Regions from separate parts of the Mycobacterium sp. NGS64 genome, predicted to be linked through region 1. Evidence: riboswitches for the same ligand, from Rfam matches in the RefSeq annotation. Region 1 holds a riboswitch; each other region holds the start of a gene.
The links. Region 1 has a riboswitch for magnesium ahead of AC5Y4S_RS16930 (hypothetical protein). Riboswitches for the same ligand answer to the same signal wherever they lie in the genome.

Region 1 (4,757 bases):
GGTTCATCGGCGTCGACATCTTCTTCGTCCTCAGCGGCTTCCTGATCACCTCGCTGCTGCTCGACGAGCTCCAGCGCACCGGCCGAATTGAGCTGACCGGCTTCTGGATTCGGCGGGCACGACGGCTGCTGCCTGCCTTGGTGCTGATGGTGCTCACCGTGGGCGCGGCCCGCGAGCTCCTGCCGAGCCAGTCGCTCACCGGATTACGCGACGACGCGATCGCCGCGTTCCTGTGGGTCGCGAATTGGCGGTTCGTGGCCCAGAACACCGACTACTTCACCCAGGGCGCCCCGCCGTCGCCGCTGCAGCACACCTGGTCGCTCGGGGTGGAGGAGCAGTACTACTTCATCTGGCCGGTCCTGCTCATCGCGGTGACCCTGCTGTTGGCCGCGCGCGCCCGGCGGTACTTTCGGCGGGCCACCGTCGGCGGGGTGCGGTTCGCCACCTTCCTGATCGCCACCACCGGCGCGCTGGCCTCCGCGGCCCTCGCCATCGTCCTGGCCTCCGATTCGACGAGGGACCGAATCTATTTCGGCACCGACACCCGTGCGGAGGCGTTGCTCACCGGCGCCGCCGCGGCGGCACTGCTGGTGCGGGATTGGCCGTCGATGAACCGCGGCTGGTGCCTGATCCGCAGCCGGTGGGGACGGCGGGTCGCCCGCTTCTTGCCGCTGCTCGGCGTGGCCGGGCTGGCGGCGGCGACCCACTTCGCGTCGGGCCGCGCCGGTGAGTTTCGCCACGGTCTGCTGATCGGGGTCGCGGTCGCGTCCGTCCTCGTGGTCGCCCCGGTGGCGATGGAGCAGCGCGGCGCCATCGCCCGCATCCTGGCCCTGCGTCCCCTGGTGTGGCTGGGCGCCATCTCCTACGGCGTGTACCTGTGGCACTGGCCAATCTTCCTGGCCCTCAACGGTGAACGCACCGGATGGTCCGGCCTGCCGCTGTTCGGCGCGCGGTGCGCCGCCACGGTGGTGGTCGCCGCGGCGTCGTGGTGGCTGATCGAACAACCGATCCGCCGGTGGCGGCCGGCGCGGGTGCCGCTGTTGCCGCTCGCGGCGGCGACCGTGGCCAGCGCCGCCGCGGTGACGCTGTTGGTGGTCCCGGTGGGCACCGGGCCCGGCCTGCGCGAGGGCCTGCCCCCGGGGGTCTCGGCGGTGGCCGCGGTCTCGCCGTCCCCGCCGGGCGGTGGCCGCCCCGCGCCCCGCGATCCCCACCGGCCCTTCACCGTTTCGGTGTTCGGCGACTCGATCGGGTGGACCTGGATGCACTACCTGCCGCCGACACCCGGCTTCGCGTTCCTCGACCACACCGTCATCGGCTGCAGCCTGGTGCGCGGCACGCCGTATCGGTACATCGGCCAAACCCTTGAGCAGCGGCCCGAATGCGACGGCTGGCCCATCAGGTGGTCGGCGCAGCTCGGCCAGGATCAGCCCGACGTCGCGCTCTTGATCATCGGCCGGTGGGAGACGGTCGATCGGGTCAACGAGGGGCAATGGACGCATATCGGCGATCCGACCTTCGACGCCTACCTCAACGGTGAGTTGCAGCGAGCGCTGAACATCCTGAGTGCCAACGGTGTTCGTGTGGTGGTGGCGACCGTGCCCTACAGCCGGGGCGGTGAGAAGCCGGACGGCCGGCTGTATCCGGAGGACCAGCCCGACCGGGTCAACCTCTGGAATGCCATGCTGCGCAAGACGATCGCCCAGCACACCGGCGTCCAAATCCTCGACCTCAACAAAAAGCTGTGCCCGGACGGCGTTTACACGACCAAGGTCGACGGCATCAAGGTGCGCAGCGACGGCGTCCATCTCACCCCCGAAGGGGTGAAATGGCTGACGCCCTGGTTAGAGGAATCCCTGCGCTAGGCCCTTAATCGCCGGTGCGGCAGCTGATTTCCATGCTGTCGCTTTCCCGGACCAGGAAGTTGAAGCTGACGTAGCCGTTGTCCGGGTCCCGCACCCGGTCGAGGTAGGGCTGGGTGTCCGCGGCGCTGGCGTTGTCGGCGACGATCAGCGCGCCGGTGGACAGGCGCGGTTCGAGTAGCTCGATCACCGGGAGGTAGAGGTCCTTCCACCCGTCCAGCAGGACGAAATCGACCGAACTGTCGAGCTTGTCCAGCGTGGTCAGCGCGTCTCCCTCGAGAATGGTGATCACGTCGTCCAGGCCGGTCTCGGCGAAGGTCTGCTTGGCGGCGGCGATCTTGCTGGCGCTGAGCTCGGTGGTCACCACCCGGCCGGTGCCGTTGTCGCGTACCGCCGCGGCCAGGTGAACCGCGGAGATTCCGAAGGACATGCCGAACTCGACGACCGTGGCCGGCCGGGTCGCCCGCACCAGCGCGTAGAGCAGGCGGCCGGATTCCGGTGTGACCGGGATGTAAAACTCGCTCATCGCGTCGGCGCGCTCCTGCGCGCTCATCGGCCGGTCGAAATCGCCGACCCTTTCCCGCAACCGCGACATTTGATTTTTCGTTTCGGTGTACATCCGGTCGAGCACCGTCGCGACCTTGGGCGCCTGCAAAGTATTAGCCATGGTTTCGAGCGTAGTCGCGACGGTCGATGGGTCTTGGGTTAACAGAAACCAACGTGATGGTTGCGTAAAGTAATTTGACGCCCATTGGGTCGCGGTGCAAGATGGACGGGCAAGCACCTCGGTAGGTGAGGCGTCTGCACGGATACAGGCCACTGACCCCGAACGTCGAGAGACGCCCCGGGTCAGGACAGCTCTTCCCGGACCCAAGGGTTGAGCCCAAGTGGCTTCCGGAACCATCGGATACGCCGTGCAGTGCCGAAGCTCCGACGAGAGGGGTGCGACCGGTGGTTTTCCGCCGGTCATTTCGCCTCTTCCGTTCAGGTGAATGTGACGACACCCGCGTGTGTCCCGGCCGTGAGGAGGTGAGGGCGAGATGAGTCCCGGCGACAGTCCGTATCCCAATTCCGTCTTGTCCCGATCCGGTTCCGGCGTCCTATTCGCCGCCTGATTTCCTCGGGTCCCCTATACCGCTGCGCAGCAAGCGCATTGCGGGCGCCTAGGGCCATGCCAGGAGCCGATCGGACCTCCCGACAGGAGACGATCATGGCTTTTGTTGTTGCACACCGCCTTACCGGTCTGCAGCGGGGACGCGGCCGGTCGATGCTGCGAATCGGCCGACTCTTGGTCGGCAAGCTGCACGCGCGCAGCACGCTGACTCCGCAGGAGCGGGCCAACCTCTACGTGTCGCGGATGCCGATCGCGGTCATCTCGGCCTCGCTGGGCGGGCATCCGCCGGACAACAACCGGCGATGATTCGCTAACCCGACCCCGAACCTGTTCGGAGATAGCGAGGATTCGATGACGTCGATCTCGACCGAGCCCCGCGGCGACCTGAGTACGTCCGAGGCGCCAAGCCAAGCCGTGCTGGATTCGGCGCACGCCGGCGACATCGTCGGCGCGTTCGGTCGCATCAACCGGGACGCCGCACACCCGGCTACCGGTGGCCGCTGGCGGCGGCTGCGGACCCTGATGGTCATCACCGGTCCCGGACTGATCGTGATGGTCGGGGACAACGATGCCGGCGGCGTCGCGACGTACGCGCAGGCGGGGCAGAACTACGGGATGGGGCTGCTGTGGACGCTGGCACTGCTGATCCCCGTGCTGTACGTGAACCAGGAGATGGTGCTGCGGCTGGGCGCGGTCACCCGGGTCGGCCACGCGCGGCTGATCTTCGAGCGGTTCGGCAAGTTCTGGGGCGCCTTCAGCGTCGGTGATCTGCTGATCCTCAACGCGTTGACGATCGTCACCGAATTCATCGGAGTATCACTGGCACTCGGGTTCTTGGGCTGCCCCAAGGCGATCGCGATCCCGGCCGCCGCGGTGTTGCTGTTCGCCGTGGTGGCCGGGGGGTCGTTCCGCCGCTGGGAGGGCCTGATGTTCCTGCTGATCGCGGTGAACGTGCTCATCATTCCGATGGTGTTGATGGCGCATCCCACGCTGAAAGGAACGGCGGGCGGGCTGGTGCCGCAGTTCCCGGGCGGGCTCAACTCCACCGTGCTGCTGCTCGTCGTCGCGATCGTGGGCACCACGGTCGCACCGTGGCAGCTGTTCTTTCAGCAGTCCAATGTGGTGGACAAGCGCATCACGACCCGCTGGATCGCTTATGCCCGAGCCGATCTGATCATCGGGATCGTCGTCGTCATGGTCGGCGCGACGGCCCTGATGGCGGTGACCGCGTTCGGGTTGGCCGGCACCGCCGACGTCGGCGGCTTCACCGACGCAGGTGCGGTGGCCGCCGGCCTGGCCCGGCACCTCGGCGGGACGGTGGGCGCGCTGTTCGCGATCATCCTGCTGGATGCGTCCTTGATCGGCGCCAACGCGATCGGGCTGGCCACCACGTATGCCGTCGGTGACGCGTTGGGCAAGCGGCACTCGCTGCATTGGAAGGTCAGCGAGGCTCCGCTGTTTTATGGCGGGTACGCCGTGTTGCTGGCGGTGTCCGCCGCGGTCGCGTTCAGCCCGGACCACGTCCTGGGCCTGGTGACCCAGGGCGTGCAGGCCCTCGCGGGCGTCCTGCTGCCCTCGGCGACGGTGTTCCTGGTCCTGCTCTGCAACGACCGGGCGGTGCTGGGGCCGTGGGTAAACACGGTGCGGCAGAACATCATCGCGTGGGCCGTCGTGTGGTGTCTGGTGGTCTTGTCGCTTGCGCTGACGGCGACGACCTTCTTCCCGGGCCTGTCCACGGGCACCATCGAGGCCGGTCTCGCGGTCGGTGCGGCGATCGGGATCGT
Region 2 (4,757 bases), on a different contig from region 1:
AGGCGGCCGAGGCCGCCAGCATGGGCCCCGACCCCGCGCCGACATACATCCGCCCCGAGTTGATCTCCGGTGGTAGCGCCCCGAAATCCAACATCTACTTACTCCGCTCCCCTTGAGTGGCCGCCATGGTAGGCGCGGCTTTCCGGCCCGTCCGCAACCGCGCGGCAGCTCTAATGGAATCCATGGAATCCGCTGCCGAATTCACGCATTGATTGGACGTGTATGAGGACGACAGGGTTCCACACTCCTAATCAAGATGTGTCAGCGGCGGCGGTCCGCCCCGCGTTCAGGCGGCGCTGCCTAATGTAGCGATCATCGTGATTGGAACGTATTCGTGGCGCGTTCCAGGGATGTAATAGTAAAGTAAACGACAAGTGTCACCGCTCGAATATGCCTGTGAGAATGCTGCTGGTCAGCTAACACATGCCGCCGCAAAAGACGTTGTCCAGGTTATCCGTAGCCGATTCCCAGCAACCGGCCAGAAATGGGACTTAAGCTCGCCGTGCCTTTGGCGCAAAAGACTGGCCGACCGGCGAGTGCCGGTCGTTAACCGTTGCTAACCGGGCCCAATAAATTAAGGCGCCCGCGTCCACCGTTATTGCACACGGTCAAGCAATTAACATATTCGACACGCATAAACTCTCTTAATGCCGATAGTTCTCGAGTTCGCCAGCGCTTATCGCGGGGGTTGGCTCGAGCGCTCACCGTGATTCTTGTGAAATTCAATTAATCGCAGGTCGGGCCGACGGCGCCGTCGGCGTTCGCCAGGTTGCTCTGGGCCGTCCGCATCCTTTGCCCGCGCCCGTTCGCCTCGGCCCTGGCATCCTCAGCGACTCCTTCGCCAAATGGATAGTTCTTCGTCATCTGGTGCTCCCCTGAATTTCACCTAGCGTACGCATTCGCCGCTGGTGGAACGCTGATTTGCTGCTGGAAGTTTGCTGTGAGCCGGATGCGGCCGATTTGCGGTGCTCATTGCCCCGGACACGCGCCTAGTAGGCATGATCGCGAGGTTGCGGAACGCTCAATCCGCGCGAGTAACCGTTGTGAGGTGAGCGCTAGCCGGCCGCCGGGGGTCGCGCGACGAAGGTGGGACGGAAGCCGTATTGCGGCACGGCGCGCCCGTAGGGTTGCGCACCCGCGGCCCCGATCGGCATCCCGGGCATGCCGGCCGCCATGGCCGGGGGTGCCACCATGGGCGTCCCGCCGAGCGACGAGGCCAGCGGGCCGGCCAGTGGCGCGGGCGCGGTCCAGCTCGGCGGCACCGACATCGCACCGATCATCGGCGCGTGGCCGACGCCGGCCGCGACGGCATTGCCGACGCCCTCGACGGCAGGACCCGCCGCCGCCTCACCGATCGCGTCGCCGACCGCTTGGCCCGCCGCGTCCGCCGCGTCGCCTGCGGCGGCCCCCTGGCCCAGCAGGCCCAGGAATGGGGCCAGCGTGTTGCTGGGCATGTAGAACCCGGACGAGAAGGCGGTGTTCCAGATGTTGGCGTTGGGTCCCCACTGTGCCCAAAGGCCGTCCAGCGTGGCGGATCCCGACCCGGATCCGGTCAACAGCCCGACGATCTCCGACGCCGGCGTCTGCGACGACGCCGGCGACGCCAGCCCCTGCAGCGCGGAGGGCAGCGCGGACATCAGCTGTGCCAGCGTGCCCTGTTGAGCCCCGGCCGGAGTGGCGATGGCCTGGGCCACCGCGGCCGACTGCGCGTCCGGCCCACCGGGGCTGGTGGTCTGCTGCGGCTCGCTGAACTGGCTGAGCTGGGCGGCGACCGCCGACGAGGCGGCGTAGCCGTACATCGCGGCCGCGTCTTGGGCCCACATTTCGGCGTACTGGGCCTCCGTCGCCGCGATCGCCGGGGTGTTCTGACCGAGGATGTTGGTGGCGATCAGCGCCATCAGCTGGGCGCGGTTGGCCGCGATGACGGGCGGCGGCACGGTCTCGGCGAACGCGGCCTCGGCCTGTGCGGCGGTCTGCTCGGCCTGCTCGGCCGTCGTGCCCAGCCAGGCCGCATACGGCGCGGCGGCGGCGGCCATCGCCACCGACGCCGGGCCGTGCCATTCTTCACCGGTCAGCGCGGTCAGCACCGCGCCGTAAGACATTGCGGTGGAGCGCAATTCGGCGGCGAGCCCATGCCAAGCCGACGCGGCGGCGAGCATCGGGCCCGAGCCCGGCCCAGAGTACATCTTGCCGGAGTTGACTTCCGGTGGGAGCAGTGCGAAATCGAGTGCAGCGGTCATCGTTGGCCCCTTCCCCTACGGGCCGCGCGGGTGGCGTGGTTGCTGAATTGTGTTGTGGCTACGGCGAAGTCCGCCGGAGGTGCGAAGACAAGCGACATCGGACTACTCCTCGCGGAAAGAGGGTGACCCGTGCCGGCCGGCAATTATGGCTGGTTTCAGCGCAATTCACGGACGCGTTCCGCTAGGCGGACGCGCCTCTAGGAGGCCTGTCGGGGTTAGCCGTTCAGACGGTCAGAAAGGGGCCGGGGCCGGATCGAACCGAAATGGTCGATTTGGAATACGGACTATCGTCGAGACTCATTTCGCTCTCACCTCCTCACAGCCTGGGCACACGGGGATGCCGTTATCTCGCACACCGGGGAGAAGGGCCCGGGCTGAAACTCCCGGAGACCGCACCCCTCTCGTCAGAGCTTTGGCACCACACGGCGTATCCGATTCACCTGAGCCGGAAGCCACTTGGGCTCAACCCTTAAGCCGGGAAGAGCTGTCCTGACCCTGGGCGTCTTTCGACGTTCGAGGTCAGTGGCCTGTATCCGTGCAGACGCCTCACCTAGCGAGGTGCTTGCACAGGCCATCGTGGCACCCGGACGGTAGATCAGTCAAACCAACTGCCACACGCTCGCAACAAGCCCGTTGTCACCCGGCGGCCGGGGGACGCGGCATCACGGTCACGCGGAAGCCGTAGCGGGGGCCGTGGCCGTAGCCACCTCCGGCCGTGGCGGCGGGCATGCCCGGCATTCCGGGAATGGGCCCCGGGCCGGCCTGCGGCGCGCCGGCGCCCGGGCCGACGGCGTTGGTCCAGCCACCCCCGGCGAACGTCGCCCCGGCGTGGTTCTCCACCTGGGCGGCCACCGTCCAGGCCTGCGGCACGGACAACCGACCGACCAGCGCCGCCTGATTCGTGCCGCCCGAAATCGCTCCGCTCAGGTCGCCCGCTATGCCTGCCGGGGCGGCCCCGGGCGTCAACAGCGGCAACCATCCCGGGTTCCCGGCGCCGGCGCCCATCGGTGGCAGCGCGGTGGCCCCGGGCGTCGCGGAGACCGCCAGCGCGTTGATGTCCGACATCCCGGCCGTGACCGCCGGTTCGATGATGGCGGGGCTCACGTAGCCGGCGGAGACGAATCCGTTGACGAACGACGAGTTCAAGAAGGTCCCGATCGCGTTGCCGTCCGCCCCATCCAGGAAATTCAGGATGCCGTCGAGCAGCCCCTGGCCCGGGATGGCCGCAGCGGGGTTCGCGACCGTCGACAGCGGTGACGAGAACCCTTGCAGCGCAGTCGGTATCGCGGACATCAGTTGGTCCACCGTCTGGCTGCCGGTGCCCGCCGCTGTGCCCGTGGCCTGCGTGACGGCCGAGGCCTGGGCGGCCGACCCGGCCGGATTGGTGGTCTGGACCGGTGGGTCGAACGGCGTCAGCGTCGAGGCCGCCGCCGAGCTCCCGGCGTAGCCGTACATCGCCGCCGCGTCCTGGGCCCACATCTCGCCGTACTGGGCCTCGGTGGCCGCGATCGCGGGGGTGTTCTGCCCGAGGAAGTTGGTCGCAACCAGCGCCGCGAGCAGGGCCCGGTTGGCCGCGACCTCGGCCGGGGGCACCGTCATGGCAAACGCCGCCTCGTAGGCCGCCGCCGCGGCCGATGCCTGGGCGGACGCCTGCTGGGCGAGCGCCCCGGTGCTGGTCATCCACTGGACATACGGCGCCGCGGCGGCGCCCATCGAGGCGGAGGCCGGCCCCATCCACGACTCGCTCGTCAGCCCGGTGATGACCGAGTCGTACGAGGCCGCGGTCGAACCGAGCTCCGCACCGAGCGCGGCCCAGGCCGTCGCGGCCGCCATCATCGGCGCCGAGCCCGGTCCGGCATACATCCGGGCGGAGTTGACTTCTGGTGGTAGTGCTCCGAAATCCATTGCCGCCACCCCCCTTAACCGGCCGTCACGGTCTCGGTGGCCTGCATGGCTGCGTTGCGTAGTGATTTCCGTTGTGTTACAAAGAAATACATCGGACTTCTCCTTTGAGAGCGGATAGTCCGACCCGGCTGCGGGCAGGCGGCCGCCGTGCTATGTCGGGTGTTGCCGATTCAAACGGCGGCCAGCGCGCCACGACCGGATCGGAAAGAAACGGTCGTTGTTCTCATGCGTTAAAGGTCAATTCGGCCAGTACGCCCACCTCCCGTCGTGGCCAGGGCGCTCACGGAAGTGCGCCATGGTTGCCCGAATCGGGACGAGACCCCCGGCGAAACCATGCGTGGGGCAAAAGCCGCCTGTTTCTAGGCGTCTTGCGACGAATGACCTAAATCCCCTTCTTAAGGCCCATTTCCGCGGGGAAACTGTGCTCGGCGATGAGCATTGAGGATCATGGTGGCACCGGTGCCGACGCCCGGCAATGCGAACCGCTCATCCACTGGAAATTAATAGAAAGCTCATAGAACCCGACGGCGGTCCCGGACCGCCGCGGGAATCGAAATCTGCGCGGGCGCCACCGAAAGCAATTGCGGCCGTTTGCCAGTCGGAACTGCCCGA
Region 3 (4,757 bases), on a different contig from region 1:
TTCCACAACGGCAGCAGCACCTGGCGCACGCCTTCGCGGATGCCCTGTTCGGTGACGATCAGGTTGCCCCCGCGCAGGATCGGCGAGGCCATCAGGAACCACCGCATCGCGTCGGAGCCGTCGCGATCGAACACCTCCGAGACGTCGGGGTAGTTGCGCAGCGACTTGCTCATCTTTTGGCCGTCGGAGCCCAGCACGATGCCGTGCGCGACACACGTTTTGAAGGCCGGACGGTCGAACAGCGCGGTGGCCAGCACGTGCAGGGTGTAGAACCAGCCGCGCGTCTGGCCGATGTACTCGACGATGAAATCGCCCGGGTAGTGCCCGTCGAACCAGTCGCGGTTTTCGAACGGGTAATGCACCTGGGCATACGGCATCGAGCCCGAGTCGAACCACACGTCGAGCACGTCCGGGATGCGCCGCATCGTGCTGCGCCCGGTAGGATCGTCGGGGTTGGGCCGAGTCAGCTCGTCGATGTAGGGCCGGTGCAAGTTGGTGGGCCGCACCCCGAAGTCGCGTTCCAGCTCGTCGAGGCTGCCGTACACGTCGACGCGCGGGTAGGCCGGATCATCGGACTTCCACACCGGAATCGGGGTGCCCCAGTAGCGGTTTCGCGAGATCGACCAGTCCCGCGCGCCCTGCAGCCACTTGCCGAACTGGCCGTCCTTGACGTGTTCGGGGTACCAGGTGATCTGCTGGTTGAGTTCGACCATGCGGTCGCGGAATTCGGTGACGGCGACGAACCACGACGACACCGCCCGATAGATCAGCGGATTGCGGCACCGCCAGCAGTGCGGGTAGGGGTGCTCGTAGGTCTCGTGGCGGACCAGCACGGCGCCGTTGGCCGCCGCCGGACCGCTCTGGTTTTTCAGGTCGCGGATGATGTGCGGATTCGCGTCAAAAACGCGCTGCCCCTGGTAATCCGGGACGCTTGCGTCGAACCGGCCCTTGGAATCGACCGGGGTGACGGGCGCGATGCCGGCCGCCTCACAGGTCGCCATGTCGTCCTCGCCGTAGGCCGGCGCCATGTGCACGATTCCGGTGCCGTCCTCGGTGGTCACGAAGTCACCGGGCAGCACCCGAAATGCGTTGGGGGTGTCCATGAAATACGGGAACGGCGGAACGTAGCGCAAACCCAGCAGGTCCGCCCCCCGATAGGTACCCAGCACGTCAGGCTCTTCACCCAACTCCCGCGCGTACGCGGCCAGCCGCGCCTCCGCCAGCACGAAGCGGCGGCCGTCGGCCTCGACCGCCACGTAGGTCACCTCGGGGTTCACGGCCACCGCGAGGTTCGACGGCAGGGTCCACGGCGTCGTCGTCCACACCAACAGATAGGCGCCGTCGAGCTCACCCCCGGCCACCCTGAAACCGACGGTCAGGGCCGGGTCCTGGCGGCTCTGGTAGACGTCGTCGTCCATCCGCAATTCGTGGTTGGACAACGGGGTTTCGTCGCGCCAGCAGTACGGCAGCACGCGATAGCCCTCATACGCCAGGCCCTTGTCCCACAGCTGTTTGAACGCCCAGATCACCGACTCCATGTAGCTGGGGTCCAGGGTCTTGTAGTCGTTGTCGAAGTCGACCCAGCGGGCCTGGCGCGTCACGTACGCCCGCCACTCGTCGGTGTAGCGCAGCACCGATCCGCGGCAGGCGTCGTTGAACGCGGCGATCCCCATGTCGTCGATCTGGGACTTGTCGTTGATGCCGAGCTGGCGTTCGACTTCCAGTTCGGCGGGCAGCCCGTGCGTGTCCCAGCCGAACCGGCGCTCCACCTTGTAGCCGCGCATGGTGCGATACCGCGGCACGATGTCCTTGACGTACCCGGTGAGCAGGTGACCGTAGTGGGGCAGCCCGTTGGCGAACGGCGGCCCGTCGTAGAACACGTACTCCGGGGCGCCGTCGCGGCGGGCGATGCTGGCCCGGAAGGTGTCGTCACGCGCCCAGTAGTCGAGAACCTCGACTTCGAGCGCCGGAAAATCGGGCGCACCGCCGGCCAGCTTCGGGTACGCCTTGACGTCAGCGTTCTCGGTCACGATCTGTGTCGTCTCCTGTGGCCATCATGCTCAGGCCGGGGACGACGACGCGCAAGGTGCGCGAGCGCCGCGGTACCACCCCGCTTGCCGCGCTCTCACGCGACCGCTCGATGAGGGCTGTGACGGGCCTACCCGTTCGGTTCTACTGAGCCTGCCGGCCGTTCTTCCGAAGGCTCCCCGGTGATCGCCGGATCGATGCCAGTGTCTCGATTCTACTCAAACCCAGCACTCCAAGGGGCTACCTGGTCTCAGGGAAGACCTGCGGCCGGGTAGCCCCTTGGAGGCATTTAGGCCCGGACATCGAGCACGCCGACGCGCCACAGCGCGGCGTATACGTGACGCACGCCGATGGCCAAGAAGTGAGCGGCGCCGTCCACCAGCGGGTCGCTGATGACGATGGTCGTGCCCTCAGCCCGGCGCGTGGCCTTCTTGGGCGCGGGAGCCGGGGTCGTGTCGCGCACCACGGTCAGCTTGCGGGCGGGCGCGACGGTTACCACTTCGTCGTGCAGAACTGCGGTCATGATCGTCTCCTGACGGAACTCAAACGAACGTTGACTGGACTGACGTGTCCCATCCCGTTGTGGTTCCGATCCGAGAACGCTTGGCGGGTAAGCCGATTAGCGTTGCGGCGACTCAGCCGAGAACGTCGCGCTTCGGGTCGGATCGGGACGGAACACAGCCCGGACTTCGATCCGGACTATCGCTGGAACTCATTCGTCCCTCACCTCCTCGACGTCACGACGCGTGCGGTTGCCCGCGCGATCCACGCGCACCAAAAGGAGTACAGAAACCGGCGAACCGCCGGAGATCCGCACCCCTCTCGTCAGAGCTTTGGCACTACACGACGTGTCCGATCACTCGGAAGCCACCTGGGCTCAACCCTTAAGCCGGGAGGAGCTGTCCTGACCCGGGGCGTCTTTCGACGTTCGGGGTCAGTGGCCTGTATTCGTGTAGACGCCTCACCTAACGAGGTGCATACGCGACCGATCATGCATGACCGCCATGACACGGTCAATGTGATCTGTGCCGTGTGGCCGAATCTTTATGCAGTCATTACGCGGGCACTCAGGATTTAACAAGCTTCACCGGCGCTGCGCGGGCGTAGCCCGTCGAGCACCAGTGCCACCACGAAATCGGCCACCTGAGCAGCGGTGACGTTGTCGTCGGTGCTCAGCCGCCGTTGTGCCAGCTGGCCCACCAGCGCCGCAAGCGTGTACGCCACCATGCGTGGCGGGGCGCCGATCACCTCACCGCGCTCCTGGGCGGCGACGATGAAGCTTTCGATGTCGTCGATGAACCGCTCGTAGATCCCGCCGAGATGTTTTTCGAAGCGCTCGCCCAGCGCGCAGGGATCCCGCAGCAACAGTTTGACCGTCGCCTTGTCGGACTCGAAGAACTCCAGCGTCGCCCGCACCGCGACCCGAAGCGACTCCCACTGCCCGGCGTCCCCGGCCGGAGCCCCCAACGCCGCAGCGACATGGGCGCGCAGCGCGCCCTCCTCGGCCGCCATCAACGCGTGGAACAGCTCGTCCTTGGAGTCGAAGTACCAATAGACCGAGCCGTAGGCCAGGCCGGCCCGCTTCGCGATGTCGGCAATGGTCGTCGCATGAAAACCCTTGCGCGCGAACACTTCTTTGGCGGCCGACATGATCTGCTCGCGCCGTTGCGACTTGTCCTCGTCGCTGACCGCGCGGCGCCGGCGGGTCGCGCTGGTCACGTACCGACCAGGCCGTCGAGCCGGCCGATGGTGTCGATGAACTCCTCCACCATGTCGAGCACCACCGAGCGGACCGGGCGGACCCGGTCGAGCGAACCGACCACCTGGCCGACGAAGTACGTCGCCAGCTCACGCGCCTTGGAGTCCGGATTGGTCGCGGCCTGGTTGATGCGCACCTGAGAGCCGGTGACCAGCGCCGTCTGCAGCGGCATGCCGAGCGGATCGGGGGTGTCGGGCCGCTCCCACTCGTCGGTCCAGGCCGTGCGCAGCATCCGCGCCGGCTTCCCGGTCATCGACCGGGAGCGCACCGTGTCCGAGGAGCTGGCCGCCAAGAACTTCTCCTTGACCACGGGGACCGTCTCGGCCTCTTCGGTGGTCAGCCACACCGAGCCGCACCACACCCCTTCGGCCCCCAGCGCCAGGGCGGCGGCGACCTGGCGACCCCGCGCGATCCCGCCGGCCGCGAGAACCGGGACCGGCGACACGGCGTCCACCACCTCGGGGACCAGCACCATGGTCGCCACCTCGCCGGTGTGGCCGCCCGCCTCGGTGCCCTGCGCGACGATCAGGTCCACGCCCGCGGCCGCGTGCCGCCGCGCGTGTTGCGTGGTGCCCGCGAGCGCGGCCACCACGACGCCCCGGTCGTGGGCGCGCTGGACGAGGTCGGCGGGCGGCGGCCCGAGCGCGCTGGCGATCAGCCGGATGTCGTGCTCAAACGCCACGTCGAGCAGCGGCTCGTAGCCCTTGGGCGAGATGTTCAGGCCCCCGGCCGACGCCCTGGGCTCCTCGGCGGGGACCATGACGCCGTAGCGGGACAGGATGTCCTCGACGAACGCGCGGTGCTCCTCAGGCAGCAGCTCGCGCGCCTGTTTGGCGTCGATCCCGCCCTGCTCGGCACCGACGTACTTGGGCGGCAACAGCAGGTCGACGCCGTAGGGCTTGCCGCCCGTCTGCTCCTCGATCCAGGTGAGCTCGCTGTGCAGGCGCTCTGGACTGTGCGCGACGGCGCC

Region 2: it holds a riboswitch for magnesium, as region 1 does, so the genes downstream of both, AC5Y4S_RS29670 (PPE family protein) here and AC5Y4S_RS16930 (hypothetical protein) in region 1, are expected to answer to the same signal.
Region 3: it holds a riboswitch for magnesium, as region 1 does, so the genes downstream of both, AC5Y4S_RS08000 (Rv1535 family protein) here and AC5Y4S_RS16930 (hypothetical protein) in region 1, are expected to answer to the same signal.

What each region holds. Positions count from the first base shown of each region.
Region 1 is NZ_JCALCI010000003.1:636,693-641,449, reverse strand. It holds gene AC5Y4S_RS16940 (acyltransferase family protein) at 1-1,862, shown strand, start outside; gene AC5Y4S_RS16935 (O-methyltransferase) at 1,867-2,526, opposite strand; M-box (ykoK) riboswitch at 2,637-2,808, shown strand; gene AC5Y4S_RS16930 (hypothetical protein) at 3,070-3,279, shown strand; gene AC5Y4S_RS16925 (NRAMP family divalent metal transporter) at 3,325-4,757, shown strand, end outside.
Region 2 is NZ_JCALCI010000023.1:8,790-13,546, forward strand. It holds gene AC5Y4S_RS29665 (PPE family protein) at 1-94, opposite strand, end outside; gene AC5Y4S_RS29670 (PPE family protein) at 1,056-2,240, opposite strand; M-box (ykoK) riboswitch at 2,630-2,805, opposite strand; gene AC5Y4S_RS29675 (PPE family protein) at 2,877-4,145, opposite strand.
Region 3 is NZ_JCALCI010000001.1:1,615,103-1,619,859, reverse strand. It holds gene ileS (isoleucine--tRNA ligase) at 1-2,030, opposite strand, end outside; gene AC5Y4S_RS08000 (Rv1535 family protein) at 2,318-2,551, opposite strand; M-box (ykoK) riboswitch at 2,839-3,008, opposite strand; gene AC5Y4S_RS07995 (TetR/AcrR family transcriptional regulator) at 3,103-3,747, opposite strand; gene AC5Y4S_RS07990 (NAD(P)H-dependent flavin oxidoreductase) at 3,744-4,757, opposite strand, start outside.